Regions from separate parts of the Clostridium sp. LBM24168 genome, predicted to be linked through region 2. Evidence: riboswitches for the same ligand, from Rfam matches in the RefSeq annotation. Region 2 holds a riboswitch; each other region holds the start of a gene.

Region 1 (10,445 bases), 880 kb from region 2:
TGGGGATGAATTTCTTATGTATATTAAGTCTTGTAGCTGCATTTCCATCTACTGCTATCGGATTTTTCATAAAAGAACCTAAAACTGATTTTAAACCATTACCTGTTAGAAAACTTATTACCGTATATACGGATAAAAGACTTATAGGTTTTTCATTGCTTGCACTGATACAACAGGGAATACTTATGTCTACAGCAATGTCTTTTACAAATCAGATTGCTAAACAACTAGGAGCTTCTGGTTTTCAAATTGGTATAAATTCAATAATATATATATTAGCAGCTGTGATTACTTCCTATTTTTCAGCTTCAAAATTAGCAGCAAAACAGGGCGCTAAGTTCTGGATCCCTACCGTACTTATATGCATCTGCATATATTGCATAATTGTTCCAAATACAAGTTCCGTATTGCATATATACTTTGCGCAAATTTTGATTGCCATGTCTACAGGTATTTTGTTTTCTTTTTGTACAAGCGAGTCAATGAAAAATGTAGATCAGAAGAAAAAGTCTACTGCTATGGGATATTTCCAGGCTATTTATGGCCTAGGTATGACTATTATTCCAATTTTTACAGGAATAATTGTAAATAATTATAATATGAGTTTAGCATATTACCTTATGGCATTTATATCTTTCGTAGGATTTTTAAGTTCATTCTATTGGTATAAATTCAAAAATTAGGGATACATTGATTCGACAAAGTAATATTTATTTCTCCTTCAAATCTTTTCCTGCAATTCTCCGTCCCATTTTAAAAGCCTTTTGGCAATCTATTGGAAATTGCGTTTGTTTATATGAAGCCTTTTCTGTTTCCGAAAATTTAGAGGATTCATATCTGCTGTAATTTGGAAATTGATAAGTATTATTTACATGCAAAACAACTGACACAACCCTTGTATCTCAAATCATACAAGTTAATTAGCTCTGTTTCTACACCTTCCGATGTGACTCCTTCCATTGCCTTTCCCAGTACAGTACCCGTATTCCATTCTTTTCTCGGACTGCCATTGACAAAATATATCTTCATGACTTTATCTCCTTTACCATTGAAATTTACAGTTTCAATTATACCACTTCTCAAAACACAGCCTATCAACTATTATGTTACGATTTGTATAATACACTCATCATGACGTTTCAAGGTTATCTCACTCCAGACTTTTCTCCACACAAAATAAGCACCCTAAACAACGGATGCTTATTTTTACAAATATAATCTTGGGAGTCAAATTTTATATAGTACCTCGTGGCGGTTACACTTAAATTTAAAGTGCCCTGCAACCACAGACACCTACTTATAATAATAGGGGGAACTATTATTTTTAAGTTTTTCTAAGGTATTTCTTAATATGTTTACTATTATATAAGTTATTTGTTACAACTTAATGTCATATTTATTAATTGTTTGTAACAAAATATATTATTTTATGAATAAAAAATAAGCACCGGGAGAACAAATCCCAGATGCTTACCTTGTTATATGGAACTATTATGTTACTTATCATATTAGATAAACTTTGTTACAGTACTGTGTCAAATTTATTAATTAATCATTTACTTTATTAACGATATTAAAATGACACCTACCATTATATTGTATTTTGGCAATATTTTAATTTCTAATGATTCCTCCTTGAAAAATTATCTCAATAGCAACTCGGATTTAAACACTATTACAGCATTTCCTGAAACTTTAACTTCTACAGGTTTATTATCTTCTATAACTACTTCCACCTCAATAATACCTGAACGCTTTATAGCTTCGCCTTGTTTAGCTTTAAATTTAAGCAAAGAATTATTATGATTGATCAATTTATGATAAACCAAATATGCACCCAAAGGACCGTTCGCATTACCAGTTACAGGATCTTCATTAATACCTATAGCAGGAGCAAACATTCTACCATGAACCAGAATATCAGTATCTTGAGAATCAACTGTAAAAACGTAATATCCATTACATTTGATAATATGGCTCAACTTAGAAAGGGCATCATAATTAGACTTCATTTCATTTAAGGTTGCAATATCTTTTATACCAACCATAATCTTAGAATGACCTGTTGAAACAATCTGAATCGGATAACTTTCTAATAAATTATCATCACTTATATTTATTGCTGATAAAAGTTTTTCTCTATTTATCCCTTTAATAATATCACCAAATCCAATTTTCCCTTGCGTCATAGTAATCTTGTAATCTTCATTCTCTCTCACTATATCAACAGGCAAAATTCCTACACCTGTCTTATGATAAACTCTTGAAGTGTTAAGATTATTTTCAATAGCATTTACAGTTTGCCTTGTTACATTTAAAGCGTTTGCCACATCCTCTTGCCTAAGTCCAAGCTAATCCAATATCTCGTGTATGAACAAAGTTATTTTTAAGGTTATATCTTCACTTGCAAAATCTTTGCCATAATAGATCTTGTCCATTACAGCATTTATTCTTATATCTAAAGCATCAAATATTTCTTTAAATTCACGGTTATTAATATCAACATTATTAACATAGACAATAGCTTACTTAAAAAGGAAAATTCCGAAGACATAGGGAAAATACTAGCTTTAAATAGTTTGCTCCTGAAAATTATAAAGAAATATAGCAGCCTATAAAAGGCTGCCAATCCGCACCGTTGGTGCATTGTCAAGCTAGCTGACCTGGTTTTTGACCCCACACCCGCCTGCTGGAGATTTTGCTACCCGGGGTTAGCCCTCTCACTAATAACTCTCTCGTACTTTTTCATACGGCAGGACTTACCTCTAAACCGCACCGTGCTCATCAAATATTTTATTTGATTTACGTGGATCGTTTCGCCTGCGACTGGCATCGATTTTCAACCACAGACCTAGCTTAACACAATAAATTATACCTTACTTTTTGCTCCAGTCAATATTATAATTTTATTTGCACCACTATTTTTTAATTCAAGTGCAGAATAAAAAGCTGTGGCACCAGTTGTTATAACATCATCTATAAGTAAAATATTTTTATTTTTTACTATACTCTTATCTATAATTCTAAAACTTCCTTCTATATTATTCCACCTATCATTTTTATCCAGGCCTATTTGGTCTTTAGTACTTTTAACTTTAACAAGACATTCAATAACAGGTTTATCTACATAATCTTTCAAAACTTTTGCAAGATATTCACTTTGATTATATCCTCTCTTTTTCAAATCTTTTTTGGTCATTGGAACATAAGTTATCATATTAAAATCCAGTTTATTAGATTTTATAGTTTCATACATATATTTGGCCATAACATTTCCTGACCTAAAAGAACTTTTATATTTCAACTTAATTACAAGTTCAGTTACTGGTCCTGAATAATAAGTACCACTGTAGCACTCAAATCTTACGTTACCTAATCCAATCTGCGTCTTATCTGTACAAATCATTATTTTATTTGCACAACAGTTACATATGAATTTGTCAGAGTAAAGTTCATTTCCACAAACAATACAAACATCATCAGTACAATATATAACTGACAATATGCAGTCTTTAATATTTTTTAGACTCTCAATAATCCCATGTTCCATGCTTCCTTATTAAAATTTCTGGTCATATTCTTAGCCTTTTCCATATTCTTGTTTTCACAATTAGCTAAAAATATAACCTCTCCTTTCAAATCTTTTTCATTTCTTATTACACTTCCACATAAATATATAAAATCCTTATAACTAAAATTTGAACTATCTGCAAAATAAACCATTATATCAGAATTTTCTATATGTGGAGCAACTTCTTTAATACAATTTGTAACAAGTACTACATCTTTTATGTTTAAAAATCTTGAGATGAATTTTTCATTGAATCTATTATCTACAAAACACATTATATTCTTTAAAAAATGGCTACAATACTGTTTTATATAACAGGATACTTTTTCAACTTTATCCTTATCCGGAACAAATATTATAACTTTTCTTCCAGCATTTATAGACCATCTCAAATAATCATAGACAATAAACGGTATCCCTTTATTTATATCAACTCTCGTGAGTATCGTCCTGGGTTCAACCATTGGAGTGCTATTATTCTTTACAGGCAGCACTATGTTTTCAGCATTTCTAAGTACTTCCTCTATAGAGTAAACAATAGTTTTGTTATTTTTATTAGATAATCTACTTAATATATCCAATATTTCATATTTATTATGACATGAAAAACTACTTATATCGTCATATATTATAAGATCAAAATTTTCATTCATACTTATGGACATAGTAAAATTACATATTTTTAAGTTTGAACTGCTATATTCTACATTATCTTTTATGTAAGCATAGCTTTTTATATTTGTATATTTTTTTATATCAGCTACTATACTTATTTTATTGCTGTGTTCATCAGTTATATATAATATCTTTTTATTTTCTAAAACATACCTCCTAATAATTTCAACAAATATTTCTGTAGAATTATATGGAATTGAAATAATATTTAAAAATTTTTTTCTCCCGTTACTCCAGTTAATTATCATTTGATTTATCTTTTTTTTCTCTTCCTGGAAATTCATCTTTTCCCAAAGTAACATCTTCTTCACTCTCCATTATATCCATTATTCTATTTTTTAATAATGAATATCTTTCAAAACTTCTATTATTATCTATCATAAATTTAAGTGCTTTCAAATCACCCACAAGAACAACCATCTGCTTTGCCCTCGTTATAGCCGTATATAATAAATTTCTATTCATAAAAAAATTAGATCCCATAAAAACAGGCATTACAATTACAGGAAATTCACTTCCTTGACTTTTATGTATGGTTATTGCATATGCAAGTTCAAGTTCATCCAAATATATATTATCATATACAACTTTTTTGTCATCATCAAATATTACAGTTATATTATTATTTTCATTGTCTATATCTTCTATATATCCAACATCACCATTGAATATTCCAAGTCCCTTCTCCTCTTTATCTGAAATCAGCGTCCAATTTAGAGAATAATTATTTTTTGTCTGCATAACTTTATCCCCTACTCTAAAAATTGTACCCCTAAATTCCCTTTGTCTTCTATCAATACTTTCAGGATTTAATATATTCTGCAGCTTTTTATTGAGGTTGGAAACTCCCAGAATTCCTTTTCTCATAGGAGAAACTACCTGTATATTATTTAATTTATTCCATGATTTATTAAATTTAGGTAGTCTTGTATCTACTAATTCAATTAAAGTATTTAACATTTTATTTGGATCTGTACACCTTATAAAATAGAAATCTTTATCTTTTTTATTTATAAAAGGCATTTCTCCGGAGTTTATCCTATGTGCATTAACTATTATCATACTTTCCTTTGATTGTCTAAATATTTCCTTCAACCTTATTACCTTAATACATTTGCTGTCTATAAAATCCCTAAGTACATTCCCGGGTCCTACCGAAGGAAGCTGATCCGCATCACCCACTATTATGATTCTCGTTCCAATAGATATTGCCTTCAGCAAATTGTTCATAAGCATTATATCTATCATAGAGGCTTCATCTATAATAACTACGTCACATTCAAGAGGTGTCTCTTCACTTTTCGAAAAAAACAATGTTTCCTCATCACTAGGTACACCCATTTCAAGAAGTCTGTGTATAGTTTTTGATTCTCTACCTGTAGATTCAGACATTCTCTTCGCAGCTCTTCCTGTAGGTGCCGCCATAAGAACCTTCATATTTAATTTTTCAAATATGTCGGTTATACAATTTATTATGGTAGTTTTTCCTGTACCTGGTCCCCCTGTTATTATCTCTACCCCATTTTGAAATGCTCCCCTTATTGCCTCTTTTTGGGATTTTGCAAATTTTATATTATTGTCAGATTCAAACCTTGCAATTTCCTTTTCTATATCCATATCTATTTCATCATACTTATTAAATTGCACATATAAAATTTTTTTAGTTACACTGAGCTCGCAATAATAGTAAATAGGCAAAAATACACAAACTTCATCTTTTGATTTCTCTAATTTAAGTTTTCCTTTAAGTGAACTATCATATATGTTCTCCTCTATTTCTTCTCTCGTCACATTAAGTACACTTTCCGCTTCCTGTATAACCTTTTCAAGAGGCATGTATGTATTGCCAAAATTACAAAATCTGCTCACTATGTATTTTATTCCACTTTGTATTCTAAAAGGTGAATTTGCTTCTATTCCAAGGCTTCTGGCTATTCTGTCAGCTATTTTAAATCCTATTCCAGATATTTCATCTGTAAGAACATATGGATTTTCTTTTACTATATTTATAGAATCTGCACCGAATCTTTTATGTATTTTCACACACTGATTTGCACCTATCCCATAAGTCTGTAAAAATACCATTATGCTCCTAACTTCACTTTGTTTTGAATAAGATTCACATATCAGGTTTATCTTTTTTTTTCCAATTCCATCTATTTCCCTTAACCTCTCAATATGATTATCCATTACATCCAGAGTCTTATCTCCAAATTTATCTACTATTTTCCTTGCAGTAACAGGTCCTATGCCAGATATGGCTCCAGACGATAAGTATCTTTCAATTCCAATCGTAGTATCTGGTACTATTTCTTCAGAGTATTTAATCTTAAATTGCTTTCCAAACTGCGGATGTGTTACCCATTCACCTATAAACTTCAAGTTCTGTCCTTCCATAATAAAAGGTATATTTCCTACTACCGTAGTAATACCACTCTTATTTTTCAACTTGGCAACTACATATCCATTATCCTCATTTTGAAATACTACATCATCTATAACACCCTGTATTTCCTGCATAAAATCTCCCTACTTTTAAAAAATTATATCCATAAATTAATTATAACACATTAGGCACGCATCATTTTAGATGCGTGCCTTTATTTATAAGTACTTTTTTATTTCATCCACTTTATTGAGTTTTTCCCATGGTACATCTATGTCTGTTCTTCCAAAATGTCCATATGCTGCTACCTGTCTATATATAGGTCTTCTCAAATCCAAATACCTTATTATAGCTCCAGGTCTCAAATCAAATACTCTATTTACTATATCCACTATTCTATCTTCTGAAATTTTTCCAGTACCAAAAGTATCTACTGTTATAGATACTGGTTTTGCAACTCCTATAGCATAAGCCAGCTGTATTTCCAGTTTATTAGCCAAACCTGCTGCCACAAGATTCTTTGCAACCCATCTTGCTGCATAAGCAGCTGATCTATCAACTTTAGTCGGATCTTTTCCAGAAAATGCGCCACCACCATGTCTTCCATATCCACCATAAGTATCAACTATTATTTTTCTTCCTGTAAGTCCAGAATCTCCCTGTGGACCTCCAACTACAAATCTTCCTGTAGGATTTATAAAATACCTTGTATTATCATCTAAAAATTTCGATGGTATCACCGGTTTTATGACATTCTCTATTATATCTCTGTTTATCTGCTCCTGACTTACACGTGGATCATGCTGTGATGATATGACTACAGTATCTATTCTGATCGGTTTATCATTTTCATATTCTACTGTAACCTGTGTCTTCCCATCTGGTCTTAAATAAGAAAGGGTACCATCTTTTCTAACAGCTGCTAATCTTTTTGCAAGTTTATGTGCCATACTTATTGGAAGCGGCATATATTCTGGAGTTTCATTTGTAGCAAAGCCAAACATCATTCCCTGATCTCCTGCGCCTATAGCATCTTCCTTGTCCATTTCACCAGATTTAGCTTCAAAAGCTTCATTTACTCCCATGGCTATATCTGACGACTGTTCGTCTATTGAAGATATTACCGAACAAGTATCACAGTCAAAACCGTATTTTGCCCTAGTATAGCCTATCTCTCTTACAGTATTTCTAACTATTTTAGGAATATCCACATAGCAATTAGTTGATATTTCACCCATAACCAGAATCATTCCTGTTGTAGTTATAGTCTCACAAGCTACTCTTCCATCAGGATCCTGCGCCATTATTGCATCAAGTATAGCATCTGAAATTTGATCACACATTTTATCTGGATGCCCTTCTGTAACTGACTCAGAAGTGAACAACTTTTTCATCTCTTTTACCTCCATCTATATAAAATAAAAAACCTCTTAATAAAAAGAGGTTAATAAGCTTTATCAACTCCCTTATCTTGCAGAACAACTGCAGGAATTGGCACCTTAGTATAATTACCGGTTGCCGGGTTTCAAAGGGCCCTTTCCCTCCACCTCTCTTGATAAGAGTTTCAAATTATAAAATAAAAAACACCTAATAGTGTTTTTATGGTGGAGGAAGATGGATTCGAACCATCGAAGTCAATGACAACAGATTTACAGTCTGCCCCCTTTAGCCACTCGGGAATTCCTCCATATTTTTGGTGCTGGCAGTAGGCATCGAACCCACGACCTACTGATTACAAGTCAGTTGCTCTACCAGCTGAGCTATGCCAGCTTATTCATTATTTTATACATGGTGGGCACAACAGGGCTCGAACCTGTGACCCTCTGCTTGTAAGGCAGATGCTCTCCCAGCTGAGCTATGCGCCCGAAATTGGTGGAGGAAGATGGATTCGAACCATCGAAGTCAATGACAACAGATTTACAGTCTGCCCCCTTTAGCCACTCGGGAATTCCTCCACTTTTGGTGCTGACAGTAGGCATCGAACCCACGACCTACTGATTACAAGTCAGTTGCTCTACCAGCTGAGCTATGTCAGCTTATTATGTAATTCATTTACAATCAACATTACGCATTGACGTATGTTAGTATACCGTTTAAATATCTCTTTTTCAAATTTTATTTTGTATTATATTCTAGTGTTTAAATTGTTTTTTCTTCATATTTCTTTATATTTCTCTTTAAATCACATTTTCACAATTTCTACTCAACATATTACTTATTCTAATTTTCTTCAGGCCTTCATATAAATTATATATGACGTTTCAAACAGTTGCATATGTACATCTTATGAAATGAAATAAAGCACAATTTAAAGAGGTGAATATTTTGAACAAAGTAAAAGTCAACTATAAAACTCCCCTGGCATATTACAAATTAGCACATTTTCTAAGAGATCATATCGATAAAAATACAATCATAGTTTGTATTGGCACAGATAGATATATAGGTGATTGTCTTGGCCCTTTAGTAGGTACATTACTTACATATAAACACTTTCCTCTCCCTGTTTATGGTACAATACAAGAACCAATACATGCCCTTAATATTGACAGCAAATTAAAACATATCACATTGCATCACAAGAAATGCAATATAATAGGTGTAGATGCGTGTCTTGGTGATGTAAATAATATAGGTGAAATACAAGTAAGAGATTTTCCAATTCATCCAGGAAAAGGAGTGGGGAAATCCTTACCAAATGTAGGAGAGACTTCGATAATTGGTATAGTGGATTCAAATACAAGTAAAAATATCTTCAGCAACTCAAACAATATAAGATTAAATCTAATTCTATCTATGTCAGAAGTAATAGTTAATTCACTAATTCATGCATACTATCTATATTTCAATGACAGCACTGAAAATAAATAATTTAATCAATCAGCGTTATATCATCTCCGCTGAAAGTAAGTTCCATTTTATCTAGATATTCCAATACCTTGCCAGTCCCAAGAGCAACGCAGGATACTGCATCATCTGCTACACATACAGGTACATTTGTAACTTGCTGTATTAAATTATCTAAACCATGTAGAAGTGATCCTCCCCCGGTCATAATAATTCCCTTATCTGCAATATCAGCAGCTAACTCCGGAGGAGTTTTTTCAAGTACCGCATGAGTCGTATCCCCTATAGCATTTATAGTATCCTTCAATGCCTCTCTCATTTCATCAGAGGATACTGCTATATTTTTTGGGAGGCCCGTAATCAAGTCCCTTCCTCTTATCTCCATTCCAATATCATCATCAGATTCAAAAGCTGAACCTATGTTTATCTTCAATTCTTCTGCAGTTCTTTCACCTATCATCAATTTATGCTCTTTTCTTATAAACTTAATTATAGACTCATCAAATTTATCTCCCGCAATTTTAATAGAAGATCTTACTACAATTCCCCCCAAAGAAATAACAGCTACGTCTGTAGTTCCTCCACCTATATCGATTACCATATTTCCCTCAGGCTTTGTTATATCAATACCTGCACCTATAGCTGCCGCTAAAGGCTCTTCAATCAAAAATACTTTCTTTGCACCGGCATTCTGTGCTGCATCAATTACAGCTCTTTTTTCAACTTCTGTGGCCTCACAAGGTACACAAACTACAACTCTCGGCGTAGTCCTTTTACGTCCACAAGCTTTCCCTATAAAATATTTCAACATTTTTTCCGTTACATCATAATCAGAGATAACTCCATCTTTCATAGGACGTATAGCAACAATATTACCTGGAGTCCTTCCAATCATCTGCCATGCTTCTTCACCCACAGCAAGTACCCTGTTCTGATTCTTATCTATTGCCACTACCGATGGTTCTT
Region 2 (10,445 bases):
AACATTTGTTCCATTCAATACATTTATATTACTGTATTTTTTAACTACAGTTGCAAGTATTGGTTTAATATTCTCCCCATTTATTTTTATACTTCTTTTTCCTCTTTTTATATATTTTCCACTGGAATCCTTCAAAATAGGGAGCCCCATTTTTTCAATCTCCAAAGTTACATCATTAAGTTTCCTTGCTATTGTATATACTAAATCCTCTCTTATGACGCCACTGAACTCGCTCTTCACATAATCTACAAAACTCTCTGGTGTCTCACCATCATTTATATATGCATTGAGTGCATTAATACCTGCTGCAAGACATCCACTCCTTTTTATATTTGCCTTCTCCGCAATTAGAACATTTACCGCAGGATGCGTTCTTGCCGCCCTAATTGCTGCAAAACATCCTGCAGTACCACCACCTATTATCAAAACATCGGCAGTCAACTTTTCAGGTACCAGTTTCATTCAATCACTCCTATCCTTTATAAAACAAATAATCCAGTATTTTATCAACACATTGTTCTATACTACTTTTATAAGTTGATAAAATAATTTCGGGGTTATCTGGTATTTCATAGGGAGAATCTATCCCAGTAAAATCTTTTATCTCTCCATCTCTTGCTTTTTTATATATTCCTTTAGGATCCCTTCCCTCACAAACTTCAAGTGGACAATCCACATATACTTCTATAAAATCCTTGCCAAGCATACTTCTGACTTTATCCCTGTCACACTTGAATGGTGATACAAATGTTGCAATTGTGATAATTCCGACATCTGCAAATAGCTTACAAACCTCCGATATTCTCCTTATATTTTCAGATCTATCTTTTTTAGTGAACCCAAGATTAGAGCTTAATCCATACCTTATATTGTCGCCATCCAGGATATAGGTAAGCTTACCCATATTATATAATTTAACTTCCAATTGAGAAGCTATAGTTGATTTTCCCGAACCAGAAAGTCCTGTAAACCATATTACAGTTCCTTTCTGATTCAGAAGTTTTTCCCTAAGCTCTCTATTTACAAAAGTTTTATGCCAGACTATATTAGTTGATTTTTTGTCCAATAAAATCCCCCCACTATCCACGATAATTTATCAATATAAAGCTGCACAGTATTAAATTCCAAAGTAAAAATTATGACCATTTTTCTTTTGTAAGAAAAATGGTCATTCAATACCTTGCCACTTTTCTTATCTCTCAGAAAATTATTCCGTAGGAATTAACACCGCTGCATTCACATGAGAATGCCGGTTGTCGGGTTTCATTGGGCCAGTCCCTCCACCTCTCTTGATAAGAATACATTTAATTTTAGTGAAAAAACACTTCTGCCTCTTTACAGAGGCAGAAGTTACTTCCACGGTTCCACTCTGTTTATTATATAATTACATTATGCAAATATACAATAACTTATATCCTTAACGTTTTAACGTACATCCCCGCCTAAACCTACTAATTTCAATTCAAGAACTCATAAGTGCATTTCCATTACTTCCTCTTAGGATCTCTCTCAGCTGTGAGATCCATCTCTTTAAGACTTCATAATATACTTATCTTAATCATAGCTTTTTATCTTCCTATTACATTGAATTTATTATACTTTCTTAATTATATTTTGTCAAGAAATAACTACATGTTCTTCATCTTAAATACTCCTCCATGGATCTATATTCCACTTTTTCACCGTTATTTTCTATTTTTATACACAAAATATATACATCCGCCGTATTCAAACATGTAAATAAAACCCTATCATGAGCAAGCGCCGCACGTCTAAGCTCAAAACCAGGCGTTCCACTTTTATATCCAATAGTAGGAGTGTTGATAACTATATCTATCTTCTTTTCTCTTAGTTTCCCTACAGCATCCTGTATAGCCAATCTTTCACATTCTATTCCACTGTCGATCAAGAATTTATAGGTTCCTGATGAAGCAAAAATGTTAAATCCAAGTGACTTATATTTTTCGATTATGGGAATCGCTTCTTCTTTATCTCTGTCATTTACTGATATATACAGGTTACCTTTTAAATATACATCTATTCCTGCTGCCCTAAATGCCTTGTATATAGCTTTATTCCTGTCAAAATCAACTCCAAGCACTTCCCCTGTGGATTTCATCTCAGGTCCAAGTGCCACATCAACCTCAGGCAATTTCTTATTTGAAAATACAGGCATTTTAACTGCTATCATTTTACTATTTCTATATTCGTCCTGTCTATATCCAAAATCCTTTATTTTCTTTCCAAGCATGACATCTACAGCTATTTTCACCATAGGTATATCAGTCACTTTGCTTAAAATAGGGACTGTTCTTGATGCTCTCGGATTTACTTCTATAACATACACTTTTTGTCCATCAAAGGCATATTGAACATTCAGAAGTCCTTTGACATTTAGTTCCCTTGCTATTTTAGCAGTATACTCCTCTATCTTTTCCAGCACTTCTTCTTGCAAATCAGACGCAGGATAAATGGCTATACTGTCTCCTGAATGAACTCCTGTCTTCTCTACATGCTCCATTATACCTGGAATTATGAGATCTTTTCCATCAGATATAGCATCCACTTCAATTTCTTTTCCAATTATATATTTATCCACGAGTACAGGATATTCCTTGGATAAATTTACCGCATCTTTGAGATATTTTGAAAGTTCTTCATCATTATAAACAACTTTCATAGCTCTTCCTCCTATTACATAGGATGGTCTTACGATAACTGGATACCCTATCTCTTTTACCAATATATCAGCTTCTTCCAAACTTGTCACAGATCCTCCTATTGGAGAACTTATACCTAATTTTTTAAGGAGAACTCTAAATTTTTCCCTGTCCTCCGCTAAATCTATAGATTCAAAAGAAGTTCCCAGTAGATTTACTCCCCTATCATTTAATTTCTTAGCTAAATTCAATGCAGTTTGTCCTCCAAACTGTACCACAACTCCATCTATTTCTTCTTCATTTATTACATTCATAACATCATCTATATAAAGCGGATCAAAATACAGTTTATCAGAAGTGTCAAAGTCTGTACTTACTGTCTCTGGATTATTATTTATAATGATGGCTTCAAGTCCAGCCTCTTTTATCGCCCATACTCCATTGACACAACAATAGTCAAATTCTATTCCCTGTCCAATCCTTATAGGTCCAGATCCTATTACCAATACTTTTTTATTATTTGAAACAACATTATCACTTTCAAGATCGTAACAGGAATAATAATATGAGGTTTTTGCTTCAAATTCTCCACTGCAAGTATCTACCATTTTATAAACTGACCTTATACCGTTTATTTCCCTTAGTTTTTTCAAATCATCTAATCTCATGCCAATCAATTTGCAAATATACTCATCTGTAAATCCCATGACTTCTGCCTTATGTATTACATCCACATTGGGAACATTTTTTATCAATTCATCTTCCATATCCACTATATTCTTTATCCCACGTATGAACCACTTATCTATCTTAGTTATATCATGAAGTTCTTCAATGCTCATCCTTTTTCTAAGAGCCTCTGCCACGGCAAAAAGCCTTTCATCATCCTGCATTTCTATTTTTCTAACTATTTCATCTCTACTAATTTCTGTCAATTTGTCCAGCTTTAGTCCTATTATTTTTCCTTCAAGACTTATTACAGCTTTTAAAAGTGCACTCTCAAAATTCCTATCTATTGACATGACTTCCCCTGTAGCTTTCATCTGTGTTTTTAGTCCCCTATCTGCACTTTTAAATTTATCAAAGGGCCATTTAGGTATTTTAACCACACAATAATCAAGTGCTGGTTCAAACAATGCACTGGAATTCCCTGTTACATAGTTTTTAAGTTCATCTAAAGTATAGCCAAGTGCAATTTTAGCAGCAATTTTAGCTATAGGATACCCTGCAGCTTTAGATGCAAGCGCACTAGATCTGCTTACTCTTGGATTTACTTCTATTACTTTATAATTACTGCTTTCAGGATCTAGTGCAAATTGGATATTACAGCCGCCTTCTATTTTCAATGTTCTTATTATCTTTACAGCAGATCTTCTAAGCATCTGATACTCTTTGTCAGTCAAAGTCTGGGAAGGTGCGACAACTATACTGTCTCCTGTGTGTATTCCAACAGGATCTATATTTTCCATATTACATACTACCATGCAGTTGTCTTTTTTATCCCTCATAATTTCATATTCAAGCTCTTTCCATCCCGACAAGCTCTGCTCAAGTAAAATTTGATTTATAGGACTCTCCTCAAGTCCATTTTCGCATATTTCGATGTACTCTGCATAATTAACTGCAATACCACCGCCTGTACCACCTAGGGTATAAGCCGGTCTTATTATTATTGGAAAATTCACCTTATCTAGGAACTCTATACATTGGTTTATACTTGTGGCAATTGTTCCAAGTGCTATAGGTTCATCTATAAATTCCATAAGATTCTTAAAGCTTTCCCTATCCTCGGCATTTTTTATAGATTGAATCTTTATTCCCAGCAATTCAACATTATATTTTTTGAGTACTCCAACTTTTTCAAGTTCCATGGCAAGGTTTAAAGCTGTTTGTCCTCCAAATCCAGCAAGAATCCCATCTGGGCTTTCCTTTTTAATCACTTCCTCTACTGCTTCAACAGTAAGAGGCTCTATATAAGTTCTGTCAGCAATATTCTTGTCTGTCATTATAGTAGCCGGGTTACTATTTATAAGTACAGTTTCTATACCTTCACTTTTAATGGCCTCACAAGCCTGTGTCCCCGAATAATCAAATTCCGCAGCTTGACCTATTATTATAGGTCCTGAACCTATAATCAAAACTTTTTTCAAGCTCTTTCGCAATGGCATTTTATCACTTCTCCTCGTTTATTTTACTAAAGTCATATACTTTAAAAATTTATCAAATAAATATGCTGTATCTGTTGGTCCCGGACATCCCTCAGGATGAAATTGAACTGAAAATACTGGTAATCTTTTATGTTTTATACCCTCAACACTATTATCATTTAAATTAATATGAGTTACTACAATTTCATCTTTATTCAAACTGCTTTCTCTGACTGCATATCCGTGATTTTGAGAAGTTATAAAGGCTTTATCCATATCTGCATCATATACTCCATGGTTTCCACCTCTATGACCAAATTTCATTTTATAGGTATCTCCACCCAGGGCAAGACATAATAATTGATGTCCAAAGCATATTCCAAATACCGGTATTCCGCTGTTTACTATGGCTTTTATATTTGGTATGATATCCATCATATCCTTAGGATCTCCGGGTCCATTAGAAAGCAGTATTCCGTCTGGATTTATGCTCATTATCTCGTCATATCGAGTATTATATGGGAAAATAGTTATATCACACTTTCTTTTCATTAAATCCCTTATCATATTTTTTTTAACTCCAAAATCTAATACTGCTACTCTTGAGCCATCACCCTCTATATGCTTTATGTTCTTTATGCTTACCTGCTCTACTAAATTCTTGTAGCTATACGAATCTAGTACCTTCCTTATTCCATAAATCGATTCATTCTCACTGCAGATTACACATTTCATAGTTCCCCTGGATCTTATTTTTTTAGTAACACTTCTCGTATCTACACCACTTATTCCAACTACATTATTTTTCAAAAGAAAATTTTCAAAGTTGTCTTTACATAAATAGTGGGAAGTATCATTATAACAATTTTTCACTACTATTCCTTTTGCTTGAATTTTATTAGACTGGCTTACATTATGGTCAATCCCATAATTCCCTATATATGGATAGCACATGTTTATTATCTGTCCAGAATAAGATGGATCTGTAAGTATTTCTTGATATCCCGTCATTGAAGTATTAAATACCAGTTCACCTACTGTTATGCCTTTTTCCCCTATGGCTTTTCCCATAAATACAGTACCATCCTCCAAATACAAAATAGAGTTCATAATATACCTTCTTTCTAAATATTGTCATTTCCCAAGGTTGCAACCATAACTGCCTTTATAGTGTGCAGTCTGTTTTCCGCTTCATCAAATACTACTGAATTTTTACTTTCAAATACTTCATCTGTAACTTCCAGAGAAGAAAGTCCAAATTTATCATATATCATCTTTCCAATACTTGTCTCAATATTATGAAACGAAGGAAGACAATGCATAAATTTAACTTGACTATTACCAGTTATATCAAGTAATTCAGTATTTACCTGATATGGTGTAAGCATATCTATTCTATCCCTCCATAGTTCCTTACTTTCACCCATTGAAAGCCAAACATCAGTATATATCACATCTGCACCCTTAATATTCATATCTATTTTATCACTAACAGTTATATTTCCTCCAGATCTTTCCGATTCCTTTTTACATTCATCTATAAAATCCTTGTCTGGAAACAATGCCTTCGGAGTGATTGTCTTAAAATTCATTCCAACTTTTGAAGCACCTATCATAAGAGCTCTGGCAACATTGTTTCTTCCATCACCTATATAGACAAAATTAACTCTATCAAGTGGTTTATTCACACATTCCTGAACCGTTAAAAAATCTGCCAGGACCTGAGTTGGATGATCTTCATCTGTAAGTCCATTCCATACAGGAACCTTTGAATACTCAGATAGTATCTCCACATTTTTCTGTGAAAATCCTCGATACTCTATTCCATCAAACATTCTTCCAAGAACTCTAGCAGTATCTTTTAACGATTCTCCACTTCCAATATGACTCTGTGAAGAATTTATATATGTAACCTGTGCACCCATATCATATGCAGCAACTTCAAAAGAACATCTTGTTCTCAAAGATTCCTTTTCAAATATCAACGCAATATTTTTATTCTCCATCCTCTTTTTCTGATTTCCTTTATGTTTTTCTATTTTCAATTTGGCCGCCAAATCTAAAAAAAATTTTATTTCCTCTAGTGTAAAATCCTTTAAAGTCAAAAAGCTTTTTCCCTTCAAATTCACCATTAATTACCTCCTAAATAATTAATATCTCATATATGAGAATCAAATTTTCTCAAATTGTTTTATATATGGTATTTTCTATAAATAAAATTAATTTATCCAACTATTTTTATTTATAATTATACATTTATATTTATAAAAATTCAATATTGTATTAAAATAATTTCATATTATATAACTGTATAATATAGAATATATCTTATCTCATCAAACTAAAAATCACTTTATATAGATTAAACTCATATATAATATTTTTGGTATATTAATTAGTATATCCATTCTTTTGAAATTCATCAAGAATATTTTTATTCAATATAACTTATAATATGTTTGATAAATTTTAAAAAATTAAGTATAATTATAGAAGGCATATAAAAACGTTTACAAAAGTTTTATAAATTTCCATATAGGGAGGTAAGTTACTATGAAAACCAGTTCTTTATTTGACCCTATAAAAATAGGCACAGTCGAAATAAAAAACAAAATATCGATGGCACCTATGGGAGCTTTTGGACTCGTAGATAATGAATCTTGCTTTAACCAGAGAGCTACTGATTATTACGTTGAAAGGGCAAAAGGCGGAACAGGACTTATTATAACAAGCGTAACCAAAGTAGAAAATGAACTAGATAAAGTTGTAACCGGTGTACTCCCAATTATCTCAATAAATCCAGGAAAATTCATAATGACATCCGCAGAAATGACAGAGAGAGTTCATGCCTACGGCACAAAAATATTTTTACAGTTGTCTATGGGATTTGGAAGAAGTGGTTCACCTGGAACACTGTTAACATCACAACCTGTTTCCGCCTCGGATATACCAAACTATTGGGATCCAACTGTTACTTGCAGAGCACTTACTACTCAAGAAGTCGAATGGATAGTTACACAATTTGCAGAGGCTGCCCATGTTGCTAGATCTGCTGGCTTTGACGGTGTAGAAATACATGCTGTTCATGAAGGATATTTACTTGATCAATTTACCCTTGCAATATTCAATAGAAGAACAGATAAATACGGTGGAGACTTGAGAGGAAGACTTCAACTTCCTATAGAAATAGTTCAAAGTATAAAATCCAAAGTTGGAGACGACTTTCCCGTTATACTAAGATATAGTGTTAAAAGTTGCATAAAGGATTGGAGACAGGGAGGTCTTCCTGAAGAAAACTATATTGAAAAAGGTCGTGATCTTAAAGAGGGACTTGAAGCTGCAAAAATACTCGAAGAAGCAGGATTTGACGCCTTCAATTCTGATCTTGGGACATATGATGCATGGTATTGGGCACATCCTCCACTCTATCAAAAGGATGGACTATATCTTCCATATACAAAGGAACTAAAGAAAGTAGTAAACGTTCCAATTATAGTCGCAGGAAAACTTGGTGTACCTGAGAAAGCCCAGGAAGCTTTAGATAATGGTTCTGCCGATATGATAGGACTTGGGAGACCCCTTCTTGCAGATGCATACTGGCCTAAAAAAGTTCTTTCAAATCATCTAGAAAAAATTCGTCCTTGTATCGGCTGCCATACAGGATGTATGGGAAGAGGTTTTGAATGCAAACCTTTAAGCTGTGCAGTAAATCCATCTACCGGAAGAGAACGATACTATGAAATAAAACCTGTCAACAAGAAAAAGAAAGTAATGGTTATAGGAGGTGGCGTTGCCGGAATGGAGGCTTCCAGAGTTGCATCGATGAGAGGACATGAAGTTATTCTTTATGAACTCAAGGACAAATTAGGTGGAGTGGTTGTTCCTGGTTCAGTACCTGATTTCAAGATTGATGACAGGAAACTACTAAAATGGTACAGAAATGAAATGAATGAACTTGATATCAAAATAGTATTAAATACAAAGGTAACAGAAGATATTGTAGATAAAGAAAAACCAGATGTTGTTATTATAGCCACAGGATCTAGAGAAATTGAAATGAAAGTACCCGGTATAAAAAAAGGCAAAGTTTTAACAGCAATAGAGGTTCTAAATGGTAAAAATGATATTGGTAAAAATATATTAATGATAGGCGGAGGACTTGTTGGATGTGAAACGTCACTTTATTTAGCAAATAAAGGCAAGGAAGTTACAATTATCGAACAAAAAGATAGTATATTGAGTTCAGGGAAACCAATTCCACACATGAACAAAATTATGCTTGTAGATTTACTTAAAATGCAGAATGTAAAAATTATTACAAATACATCTCTACTTGAAGTTACTGACAATGGTGCAATAATCATTGACAATAAGTTCAACAAACAGGATATATGTGCTGATACTGTAATAATAGCAGCTGGATTCAAACCTGAAAATGATTTATATAACAAACTTCGTAAAAAAATAGTTGAGTTATATTTAATTGGTGATGCGAGTAAAACTGCCAATATAATGGATGCAATATGGAGCGGAAACGAAATAGGTCTTAACTGTTAATAAGAAAAATGGAGGTATTAGAAAACATACCTCCATTATATTTTATTCGTACATCTTATACCCTCTTTACCAATACAATTTCCACAGGATGTACAACTTGATATCGCTTTAGTCCCATTTAACCATTTATTTACAAGATCCGGTTCACATATAAATGGTCTGGACATAGAAAAATACTCTATTTCTGTAGTATTCAATATTTCATTCATATTTTCTATACTTCTATTGAATGCCCCCAATACTACAGGACATTTTACACGCTCCGCTATGTTGGATACATATCTTCTTAAATTAGATTCGTCTTTATTTGAACTTATTTCTATGGCATTTACACCATATCTGTCCAACTCACAGCATATAGGAATGTACTCACCATCTAAAGAATTGACCTTAACAAATATATTAAAATTTTCTCCAACTCTATTTCTAATTTCACTGTATATTTCAAATAAAAATTTTTTTCCGTTCTTCATGCTTTCACCATATGTATCAGTTCTTGTACTATATTTCGGACTAAGTGCTTTTCCCAGGAAATAATCCCTCGATATATTGATTTCCAATGCATCGAAACCAGATTGTTTTATTCTATAGGATGCATTTCCAAATTCTTTTATTATACAGTTCATATCATAACTTGAAATATCATCATAAATTTCAGATGAACACGACTTTCGAACTATCTCCATAGATATTCTGCACCTATTATAGTGAACCATATTCGTCAATTCCCTAAATTCATCAATAAAGGAATCATCATATATTCCAAGCATTTTATCCCCATGAACGTCATTCCTAAATTTAAATATATTACTATTCCCTGTAATTAGCATGGCTACTCCTCCTGATGCAAGAGTCTTATACAGATTGAACAATTTATCCGTAAGATGTCCAGCCGAATCAGCCATATTTTCACATGTAGCAGAACGAATAAATCTATTTTTTAATTTTATATCATTTATATAAGTAGTTTCAAATAATGATTTCATAAATATACCTCCATATTATACAATCAAACCATATCTTCTACTTCTAAGTTCTATTTTTTCCCTACGGATTAATGTTCTGTTTCCCTGCTGGGAAT
Region 3 (10,445 bases), 1.3 Mb from region 2:
TCAGGTATTTCATCTCTTGTTATATCTACAAATGCAAGCTGATGAACCGGTGAATAAATTGCATCGTATATATCACGCGCAAATCTGACCCATCCTTCAAATCCCTTATATGGACCATTATGGTATGCATGTGCGTTTATATACGGAACACCAATTTTCTTTGCATATTCACCCGGCCTTTTGCCTGTAAAGATTACATCAGGTTTAAGTGTTTTCATAGCTTCAAGAGATTCAAGCTCATTAGGGTCATCTATGGCAAGCGCTCCCTGACAGTCGCATCTTGATATACCCTTTTCCATATCACCCTGATGACCGAATTTTGTATATACGGAAACAACTTCAACTCCCATTTCTTCATGTATTACATGTGCCCAGTGCCATAGCTTTGATCCACCCGGCCACAGGCACACCTTTTTGCCTTTTAGACGTTCCTTGTACCAGTCAAGTTCAGGTTTCCATCTGGCAGTTTCTTCATCTATTATGGCTTGGGCTCTGTCTTCAATTCCAAAAAACAGTCCGATTTTCTTTAGTGATGCAGACAATGGTCCAAATCCAAATCCGTCTATATCCATACGCGGAATTCCATACTGCTTTCTCAATTCGTTGCAGATATATTCGGCAGAACGTGCACATTCAAGTACATTCAGTTTTGCTAGATGCATGCCCCTTAAGTCGTCATAGGAACCATTACCTGTAAAGGTTGAAAGCACCTGTATTCCCATTCTCTTGAAATAGTCCTGCATAACCTCCTGATCACCCTGGATATTGTATTCACCTACATAGTTTATTGTATAGTCACTGGTTATTTTAGGTTCATGAGTACCTACTTTGTTGTTAACCCATGCTATATTTATTTTGTGATGGCCTCCAGACTGGCTTGGACCGGCGAAACCGGGAGCATTGCACACGAATATATCCACGTCCGGCATTTCATTCATTACCTCTTTTGCAACAGCCTCTATATCGTCTCCTATAAGAGCGGTACCGCAGGTTTGGTAAATAGTCATTCTCTTTATTTTTGGAAATGCCTTGAAAGCTTCAATAATATTTTCCTTCAGCAATTTTGTAGCTCCAAATACTATATTTTTTTCTTTTACATCTGTAGCAAAAGTATATTTGATCTGGAAATTGTCATTGTCACTTATATAACGTTTGGTCTGCCAGGTATCGTAAGTGCAGCCTATAGGTCCGTGACTCATGTGAATTACATCCTTCATCGGAGTGCCTATAACATGTTTTGCACCGCAATATACGCAGCCTCTTTCTGAAAGAGTGCCTGGAATTGTGTTCAAATATCCGAGTGGAAGTGCATCTGTCAATTTTTCATCTTTTCCTTTTTCAACTACATGCTGTTTCCTGTCTGGAATACATTCACTGCATTTAAACAAATGATATGGCATAATTAATTCCTCCCCTTATTTTGATATATTTTCTTAATCGCCGATACCGTATTTCACGACCATGGCTTCAAGCTGTGGCATTTCAAGAGGCGTAGGAATGGTGAACATTTTATTTTCTATAATTTTGCGTGCAAGTTCTCCATACTCTTTTGACTGATTGCATTTGTCATCAAATTCGATAACTGTTTTTTTATTGAATTCTGCTTTTTGTACGATATTATCACGCGGCATGAAATGAATAAGCTGTGTATTGATTGCCGAGGTAAATTCTTCCAAGAATTCTCTTTCCCTGTCTACATTACGGCTGTTGCATATGATTCCGCCGAGACGTACACCGCTCCTGTTTGCATATTTAACAAGGCCTTTACAGATGTTGTTTGCAGCATATATTGCCATCATTTCACCAGAAGCAACAATATACACTTCCTGTGCCTTACCATCACGAAGCGGCATTGCAAATCCACCGCATACAACGTCACCAAGTACATCGAAAAATACGAAATCCAGATCTTCAGTATATGCACCATTTTTTTCCATAAGATCAATTGCTGTTATTACACCACGACCTGCACAGCCTACGCCTGGTTCAGGACCGCCTGATTCTACGCATTTGATATCACCGTATCCTGTCTTTACAATTGTTTCGGCTGTAATTTTTTCTTCACCTTCGTCACGAAGCATGTCCATTAATGTTTTCTGGCTCATTCCACCTAGAATCATACGTGTTGAATCGGCTTTTGGATCACATCCATGTATGAATATTTTTTTATTGTAGAAATGTGCCATTGCTGCTGCGGTGTTCTGCTGGGTAGTTGATTTACCTATACCGCCCTTTCCATAAAATGCAATTTTTCTTGTCATTTTAAATACCTCCTTAATTTCCAAAATATTTTCCAGAATGTTATGTTTTATATTGTTTCATTTGATTATATTGTAGAGTTTAATAATTGTCAATATATTATGGCTATTTTTTATTAATTTATAAAAAATAAGTTTAATTTATTGATGATTATTCAAGGAAAGATTATATTTTATACATGAATATCTTTGACTACGTATAAGATTTTATAAATATTTTGTACAAAACATAATAAAATGGAATTGATTTATACAAAGAGTTTAATTTCAGCACATATTACTCAAATTGATATTTATCCTAATATTATTTATGAGGACATATAAGGTACGTGTTATGATTATGTTGAAGAACAAAGCTTTTATAAGTTGTGAAAAGGTTTTTATTGCTATATAAATTTTTATGCTGGGGAGGAATATTTATTATGAAATATAAATCTAAAGTTATTGGAATAGGTGATTCTGCATTTGAACTGCTGGAGGCATGTAATAGTCTTGTTATATTTAATAATAATGCTCCGGCAGGACCGGCTGAAATTTCCATATTTCATACTATCGAGAATTTTAAAGAAGATATAGTTGTAGGTGATAAACTTATATTTGGGAACGAAGTTTATACTATAACTTGCATAGGAGATGAAGCTATGCATACTCTGAAATAAATGGGACATTGTACGCTTGAATTTTCAGGAAACGACGTGGATTTACCAGGACAGATTGCATTAAAAGGCTCTACTTCACCTAAAATAAATATTGGTGGCATTATAGTATTTTCAAAGTAACTATTTATGTATTATCTATTAAAAAATTTATCTGTAAAACTAAGGAAAGCGAGATGCTTGTTCTTGATGAAAGAGCCATAGGCAGTATTTTTATCAAGGCTGAAGTAATTATAAAAATAGAATAATTTAAGCTTTCAATATATTTAGGGATAGAAATTTTTAATTTTGCTATTGACAAACCAATAAAAAGATTATATAGTATATATAAATTAATTGAATATTTAACTTCTTATCAAGAGAGGCAGAGGGACTGGCCCTATGATGCCCGGCAACCTGAATGAATTTTTGTTCAACGGTGCTAATTCCAGCAGGTAATACCTGAGAGATGAGAAACGTCAAGGATTATAACTTCCCACAGTTTCTTGTAGGAAGTTTTTTATTTAGCTAATTAATAGAAAGGCATAATATAATATTAAATTTGGATTGGAAGTGATTGTAGTGAAGTTAATGTGTAAATGCTGCTGTTGTGAATAATCATAATAGTCACAATAATTATAATAATGAATCAAAAAAGAATAAAAAAGAATAATTTTACTATATAAATGTGAGGAGAGATAAGAATGAGTGAAGAGAGAAAATTAGGGTTTGAAACATTACAGGTACATGCAGGACAGGTTCCAGATCCAACAACAGGAGCAAGGGCAGTTCCAATTTATCAGACTACATCTTTTGTTTTTAAAAATGCAGATGAGGCAGCAGATTTTTTTCAGTTGAAAAAACCAGGCAATGTTTATGCTAGAATAATGAATCCAACAGAAGATGTATTTGAACAGAGAATAGCAGCACTTGAAGGAGGAAGTGCAGGACTTGCAACCTCATCAGGGTTGGCGGCAATACTGTATTCAATATTAAATGTGGCAAATTCAGGAGATAATATAGTTTCTGCTAGTACACTTTATGGTGGCACATATGAATTATTTTCAGTAACATTAAAGAAATTAGGAATCGATGTAACATTTGTTGATCCTGATGATCCTGAAAATATTAGAAGGGCTATTACAGATAGGACAAAGGCAGTTTATGCTGAGACATTAGGAAATCCAAAGATTAATGTATTGGATATAGAAGCTGTAGCAAATATAGCTCATGAGAATAAGATACCACTTATAATAGATAATACTTTTGGTACTCCATATCTTGTAAGACCAATAGAATATGGTGCAGATGTAGTTGTGCATTCAGCAACAAAATTCATTGGTGGACATGGGACAACTATTGGTGGAGTTATAGTAGATGGGGGAAAATTTGACTGGGCAGCAAGTGGAAAATTTCCTGATTTTACTACACCAGATGAAAGTTATAATGGACTTGTTTATGCAGATCAGGGACCAATTGCCTTTGCTTTAAAAGCTAGGGTTCAGCTTCTTAGAAATACGGGAGCAACATTAAGCCCGCAGAGTGCATTTTATTTTCTCTTAGGATTGGAATCACTTTCACTTAGGGTGGAAAGGCATGTAGAAAATACAAGAAAGGTAGTTGAATTTTTAAGTAAGCATCCAAAAGTTTCATGGGTAAACTATCCTGAACTTGAAAGTAGTCCATATCACGATTTGGCAAAGAAATATCTTCCAAAAGGTGCAGGTTCCATATTTACATTTGGAATAAAGGGAGGACTTGAAGCAGGAAAGAAATTTATAAATAGTGTTAAATTATTTTCATTGCTTGCAAATGTAGCAGATGCAAAATCTCTTGTAATACATCCTTCTAGTACTACACATGCTGAGTTAAATGAGGAACAACAAAGAGCTGCTGGAATAACTCCAGATCTTATAAGACTTTCAATAGGTGTAGAGAGTATTGACGATATTATATATGATTTGGATCAGGCACTTGCTAAAATTTGATAGGATATAACTAATAGAGAATGTGAAAGTTAAGTTTCTTCAATATTATATAGTTAATGTCGAAGAAACTTGACTTTTTATATTTTTAGAAGTGATTTCTTTTCTATAATAATTTCACATAGAAATAAAAGGATTCAAAAGTGTTTCTCAAATTTATAAAAGAAATTATGCAGGAATATCCTTCCGAAAAGATTGTAATTATTCTGAATTCAGGATATTCCCGTATTAACTATATTTTGCTCGTTATTATATAGGGAATTATATAAAGTGGAATATACTCTGTAAAAATACAAGAAAGAAACAGGTTGCTGTTTTAAACATGGTCAGGACGAATATATCCTTATATGATTGCTTGTGTGTTAGACCTGTAATAGCCAAAAGGGTGATTACTGCACCGTTGTGGGGTAATGTATCCATTCCTCCTTGCAGCCATAGCGGCAACACGGTGGAGTAATTCAGGAGATATACCGGTATTTGCAGCCCAATCTAGATATTTTGTATGGAACATATCAAGTGCAATACTCATTCCACCGGAGGCTGATCCGGTAACTCCGGCCATAACGTTTACAGTAACTGCTTCAGATAATAATGGAGTACCATTAGGGTTTATGTTTATTAAAGCATTGGCTATACCGCTGAAACCCGGAAGTGTTTTTATAACATTGCCATAACCAACTTCAGAAGCTGTATTCATAACTGCCAATAGAGAACCAATTGCACCGGCACTGAGACCCTGACTCACATTACCTTTTAAAGCTTTTGGGTTAATAAGTAAGGCCATAATGACGCCTACTACGAGTGAGATAATAAGTGCCCAGTTGTTCATTGAACCAATGACACTATTTTTATCAATATTGTAAGGTGCTTGGGTTACCCATGAAGCAATATCCCAGTGGGGAAAAATTAATTTCTGTAAAACCAGGGATAATACAAGTACTGTAACTAATGGGAGTATTGCCAGAGCAGGGCTTGGCAAGTTTTCATCTGATACATTAACGGGTTCATTAATGTGATTTGTACCGTAACCTTCTCCCACTGCTTTAAGTGAACGCCTTCTCCATTCTATATAAGTCAGTCCGCCGACAAGTAAAATTATACTTCCCAGTATACCAAATACAGGTGCAGAGTAAAGATCTGTGTTAAAAAATTTCATTGGAATGGAATTTTGAATTTGCGGAGTTCCTGGAAGAGCATCCATAGTAAAAGTTAAACACCCTAAACCGATTGTTACGGGAATGAGACGTTTTGGAATATTAGCCTGTTTAAAAATGGAAGCTGCAAATGGATATACCGCAAAAGCTACGACAAATGTGCTTACGCCGCCATAAGTAAGTATGGCTGTAGACATGGCAACAGAAAACATTGCATTTTTTTCCCCTAGTTTTTCTATAATAAATTCAGCAATAGACTTTGCCGCACCGGATTGCTCCATAACTTTTCCAAATACAGCACCCAGCAGGAAGAATGGGAAAAAGTTTTTCACATAGTTTGCCAGGTTCGGAAGAAATATTTCCGTGTATGTCGGCATTATAGAAAATCCAGAGAAAATAGCTGCCAACAGTGCAAAGATAGGGGCAAATAAAATAACCGAGTAACCCTTGTAGGCCATGAAAATCAACAGACCTAAACTCAATAAAATTCCTAAAACTGCCATTTTAAAAACCTCCATAATATAAATAACTTTTTGATAATTTTATTTCCACTCAAATACACCACGGTCAAGAATCGGTTTGCCGCTCTTTACGTCTATAAAACGAAAATATGCAATACCTGCTCCAATTTTCCAAATAAGCAGCTTAACCGGTGTATCTGGATAAAGTACATTTCTCATCTGTGCTGTCATACGTGTCATGCGATCAGGTTCATCGGGACAAAGTACAGAAATAGCCATTCGGCATGAGAATCCAAAAGAGCATAATCCCTGTACAAAGGATGTTGGGAAACCCATTTTCTGTGCATATTTGGGATCGACGTGAACTAAATTTGTATCACCAGTCAGACGGTATAGTAAATTCTGAACAGGACTTATATAATCATCAACTTCATAATCGGGATTTCTATATGGCATTTTTACTGAACTGCTTAACATAGGTTTTCCACCAAATCCTCCAGCTTCGTGAAAAAATGTTGTAGAATAATTAGTACACACTAGATTACCAGCTTCGTCACGAATATCTAGCTTTGTTTTTACTACTGCACCTTTATCCTTACCACGGTCATATACGTCTGTGATTACATCTTGATATTGGAAAGTTCCTTTAATAGGATCGATAGGGCGATGCATGATAATTTCATGATCCATGTTTAAAAATGAAATGCTTGGTTTTATGATTTCTTCAGCAAGCATAGAAGCAGGAAGCGGCATCCACTGATATGGTCTAACATTCTGCGTTCCCCAGTAAGGAACAGTACCATAAGTTGGAATAGCCTTAAGACACTTCTCATATGTGTAAATTAGATCATCTCTATGGGCACCTACAGCTAATGCATATAGAGCAATATCACGCCAACTATATTCCATATAACGAGGCTCCATTTTTTTACCAACTAACATTTCTTCCAGATTAAAATTAATTTTTCCCATAATTTTCTTCCTTTCTTAAAATATAATATTTTTACTTAAATATAGAGCAAAGATCATGCCAATTATAAAAACTATTTATAATATATAAAATTTGTATTAGGGTTCTTGTTTTACATTTATTTTTTGCTTACAAATGTATTTAGATAGAGGTATTCTTGTGTCATAAATTAAAATGTGTGTGTTTTTTTCCAATAATATTTTTATTGCTTTTTTATCATACATTTTTCATATTATGGATTAAAATAGTATAAATTATATTTATTGACAACTGTAATTTATATAAGTAAAATTAGATTATAGTTATTACTAAAATAAATAGATAGCATTTAAAATATTATTTTAATAAATATAACTAGCTTATCTTTTGTTAACGATTATGATAAGGTACTGTGTGAATTTTTAACCAGTATATTTCATCTTCTTTCAAATTACTGAAGAATCAAATCTAATTGTTACAGATTTATAGAAAATATTTTTATTGCCAATATTTAATGATGTAATCATAATCTAGTCATCCTTTACTGATATTTTTGGATTTTAGCAAAAATATCATATCATAAAGTGATGACTTTATAATTATTGTTATCTAGCAAACTAAAAGAATCTAATCATTTATATATTGTGAATTATTATTTGTGAGGAAGGGGAGTAAATATAATGACTGATCATAAATATAAATTATTTTTTAAACAATTATTAAAAAAGTCTGAAGATGGTTTTATAGTAGTTGATGATAAAGGTATTATTACTGATATTAATGAGCAATACTGCAATTTTCTTGCAAGAAAACAAGAAGATGTGATAGGTAAGCCAATCGGAGAAGTAATTTCTACTACTTCTATGTATGATGTTTTAAACCAATGCTATCAGGGTGATGGAAGCGAGAGAGTATATATGCAACCATATTCTAAAGGTGAAACGCGAGATGAAAATGAAACATATTGTGTAGGTAATCGTTTTTGTATATTTGATGAAAGAGATAATGTTATAGGTGCTATGGCCCAAATGAAATTTAGAGATAGATCTCTGGACATAGCCCATGAGGTAATGCTAGCTGAGATGGACTATTATGAATCTAAATATCATGAATATATGGATAAATCCAGTGGATTTGATAATATTGTTGGAAACGATACTAAGATTATTGAATTGAAAAAAAAGGCATTAAGGTAGCTAAAACTGATTTCTCGATTCTTATTACAGGAGAAACTGGTACTGGAAAAGAACTGATTGCAAAGGCTATACATTTAGAAAGCCCACGTCGGGATAAACCTTTAATATGCATTAATTGTGGTGCCATACCATCTGGGCTGATGGAATCTGAACTTTTTGGCTATGAGGAAGGGGCATTTACTGGAGCTAAAAAGGGTGGAAAAGTAGGGAAATTTCAATTAGCCAATTCAGGAACTATATTTTTAGATGAAATTGGAGATATGCCATTGCCTTTACAGGTGAAATTACTGAGGGTATTACAGGAAAAAGAAGTTGAACCTATCGGAAGTATGCACCCTATACCTATAGATGTGCGTATTATTTCTGCAACAAGGCAAAACCTTTATCAAATGATTAAAGATGGTAAATTCCGTGAAGACCTATATTATAGACTAGCAGTTATAAATATAGAAACTGTCCCTTTACGCGATCACAGGAATGATATTCTTCTTTATACCAATTATTATCTTGCAGAATTAAATAAAAAGTTCAAAACATCGATTGTATTAACGGGCTCTGTTAAAAAATGTCTTACCAAATACAATTGGCCTGGCAATGTTCGTGAATTACAGAATGTAATTTCAAGTGCTTATGCTTCCTGTAATAGTATAATTATCGGTTTATCAGATCTACCTTCAAAAATTGCTACTTCTGATATTAGTAGAATATCAAGTGAAGCTAAAAAGAATAAAACCTTAAATGATTTATTAAACAATTATGAAGCATCCCTTATTGTAGAAGCATTGCAACAAAATCACCAAAATGTGACAGAAGCTGCTAAGGAGCTGGGAGTAGAACGTAGTCTATTATATAAAAAAATGAAACGCCTCAACATAGTTATACAAAAGAATATTGACAATTCTAAATACGGATATTTATGTCATTGATATTTTAACATTGTATTTTTAGTAGGTTATCGTTTTATATTTAGAAGCGGTAACCTATTTAGTTTCAATGTTGATAAAATTGAAAAAACGACACAAATATGAATATTTGATACAAATAATTTTTAAAAATATATTCTATTATAATTACTTTAGGTTCTTTACGCGAGTTTTATAGCTGGCATGGAAATTGCTGTTTATAATATGAGAAAATAAAAATACTTAGAGTTTATCAAATAATCGTAGAAAGCAAATGGGAGGGAAAATAATTATCATGATTAATTTTACTTTAACAGAAAAGCAGCTTTTAATTCAGCAGGCAGCGAGAGAGTTTGCAAAGAATGAACTTCTGCCAGGAGTACAGGAAAGGGACATAACTGAAGAATTTCCTATGGATATTCTTAAGAAACTTGGAAATGCAGGACTAATTGGACTTCAATTTCCTAAGCAGTATGGTGGACAAGATCTAGACTATCTTTCGTATATTCTTACAGTAGAGGAATTATGCAAAGTGGATTCAGCTTTTGGTATTACTTATTCTATTTCTACAACTTTTACGGCTGGGATAATGCTTTTTGCCAATGAAGAACAAAAAATGCATTGCCTTCCCAGAGTATTTAACGGAGATGCTTTGGGGTGTTTTGCATTAACTGAACCTGATGCAGGATCTGATGCCGGTTCCGCAAAAACAACTGCAGTAAGAGAAGGAGATCAATTTGTAATTAATGGTGTTAAACATTTCATTACTAATGGATCTATCGCAGATTATTGTTTTCTTATTGCTAATACAAATTTATCTAAGGGTTCAAAAGGGCTAACAGCTTTTCTTGTCGATCTGAAGACTACACCAGGTATCCGTATTGGTCATATAGAAAACAAATGTG

What was found. A riboswitch is a leader RNA that binds a small molecule or an ion and turns the genes downstream of it on or off. The one in region 2 is predicted to bind S-adenosylmethionine.
Region 1: linked by a shared signal. The riboswitch ahead of metK (methionine adenosyltransferase) and the one ahead of cysC (adenylyl-sulfate kinase) in region 2 are both predicted to bind S-adenosylmethionine.
Region 3: linked by a shared signal. The riboswitch ahead of ACSVC9_RS13235 (O-acetylhomoserine aminocarboxypropyltransferase/cysteine synthase family protein) and the one ahead of cysC (adenylyl-sulfate kinase) in region 2 are both predicted to bind S-adenosylmethionine.

What each region holds. Positions count from the first base shown of each region.
Region 1 covers NZ_CP196861.1:3,128,078-3,138,522, reverse strand. Annotated here, with positions in the region: gene ACSVC9_RS15655 (MFS transporter) at 1-683, shown strand, start outside; partial or broken gene ACSVC9_RS15650 (flavodoxin family protein) at 868-1,029, opposite strand; partial or broken gene ACSVC9_RS15645 (PhzF family phenazine biosynthesis isomerase) at 1,644-2,291, opposite strand; gene ACSVC9_RS15640 (ComF family protein) at 2,870-3,550, opposite strand; gene ACSVC9_RS15635 (hypothetical protein) at 3,523-4,548, opposite strand; gene recD2 (SF1B family DNA helicase RecD2) at 4,484-6,766, opposite strand; gene metK (methionine adenosyltransferase) at 6,851-8,026, opposite strand; SAM riboswitch class I at 8,096-8,194, opposite strand; tRNA gene ACSVC9_RS15620 (tRNA-Tyr) at 8,235-8,319, opposite strand; tRNA gene ACSVC9_RS15615 (tRNA-Thr) at 8,327-8,402, opposite strand; tRNA gene ACSVC9_RS15610 (tRNA-Val) at 8,422-8,497, opposite strand; tRNA gene ACSVC9_RS15605 (tRNA-Tyr) at 8,503-8,587, opposite strand; tRNA gene ACSVC9_RS15600 (tRNA-Thr) at 8,593-8,668, opposite strand; gene yyaC (spore protease YyaC) at 8,958-9,503, shown strand; gene mreB (rod shape-determining protein MreB) at 9,505-10,445, opposite strand, start outside.
Region 2 covers NZ_CP196861.1:831,281-841,725, reverse strand. Annotated here, with positions in the region: gene ACSVC9_RS04070 (adenylyl-sulfate reductase subunit alpha) at 1-462, opposite strand, end outside; gene cysC (adenylyl-sulfate kinase) at 473-1,066, opposite strand; SAM riboswitch class I at 1,190-1,299, opposite strand; gene carB (carbamoyl-phosphate synthase (glutamine-hydrolyzing) large subunit) at 1,640-4,828, opposite strand; gene carA (glutamine-hydrolyzing carbamoyl-phosphate synthase small subunit) at 4,847-5,917, opposite strand; gene argF (ornithine carbamoyltransferase) at 5,932-6,939, opposite strand; gene ACSVC9_RS04045 (oxidoreductase) at 7,361-9,364, shown strand; gene ACSVC9_RS04040 (oxidoreductase) at 9,400-10,350, opposite strand.
Region 3 covers NZ_CP196861.1:2,668,466-2,678,910, reverse strand. Annotated here, with positions in the region: gene anfD (nitrogenase iron-iron protein, alpha chain) at 1-1,400, opposite strand, end outside; gene nifH (nitrogenase iron protein) at 1,434-2,261, opposite strand; partial or broken gene ACSVC9_RS13240 (PTS glucitol/sorbitol transporter subunit IIA) at 2,681-3,037, shown strand; SAM riboswitch class I at 3,264-3,369, shown strand; gene ACSVC9_RS13235 (O-acetylhomoserine aminocarboxypropyltransferase/cysteine synthase family protein) at 3,598-4,881, shown strand; partial or broken gene ACSVC9_RS13230 (GntP family permease) at 5,140-6,535, opposite strand; gene ACSVC9_RS13225 (MaoC/PaaZ C-terminal domain-containing protein) at 6,575-7,465, opposite strand; gene ACSVC9_RS13220 (PAS domain-containing protein) at 8,123-8,638, shown strand; gene ACSVC9_RS13215 (sigma-54 interaction domain-containing protein) at 8,614-9,564, shown strand; gene ACSVC9_RS13210 (acyl-CoA dehydrogenase family protein) at 9,839-10,445, shown strand, end outside.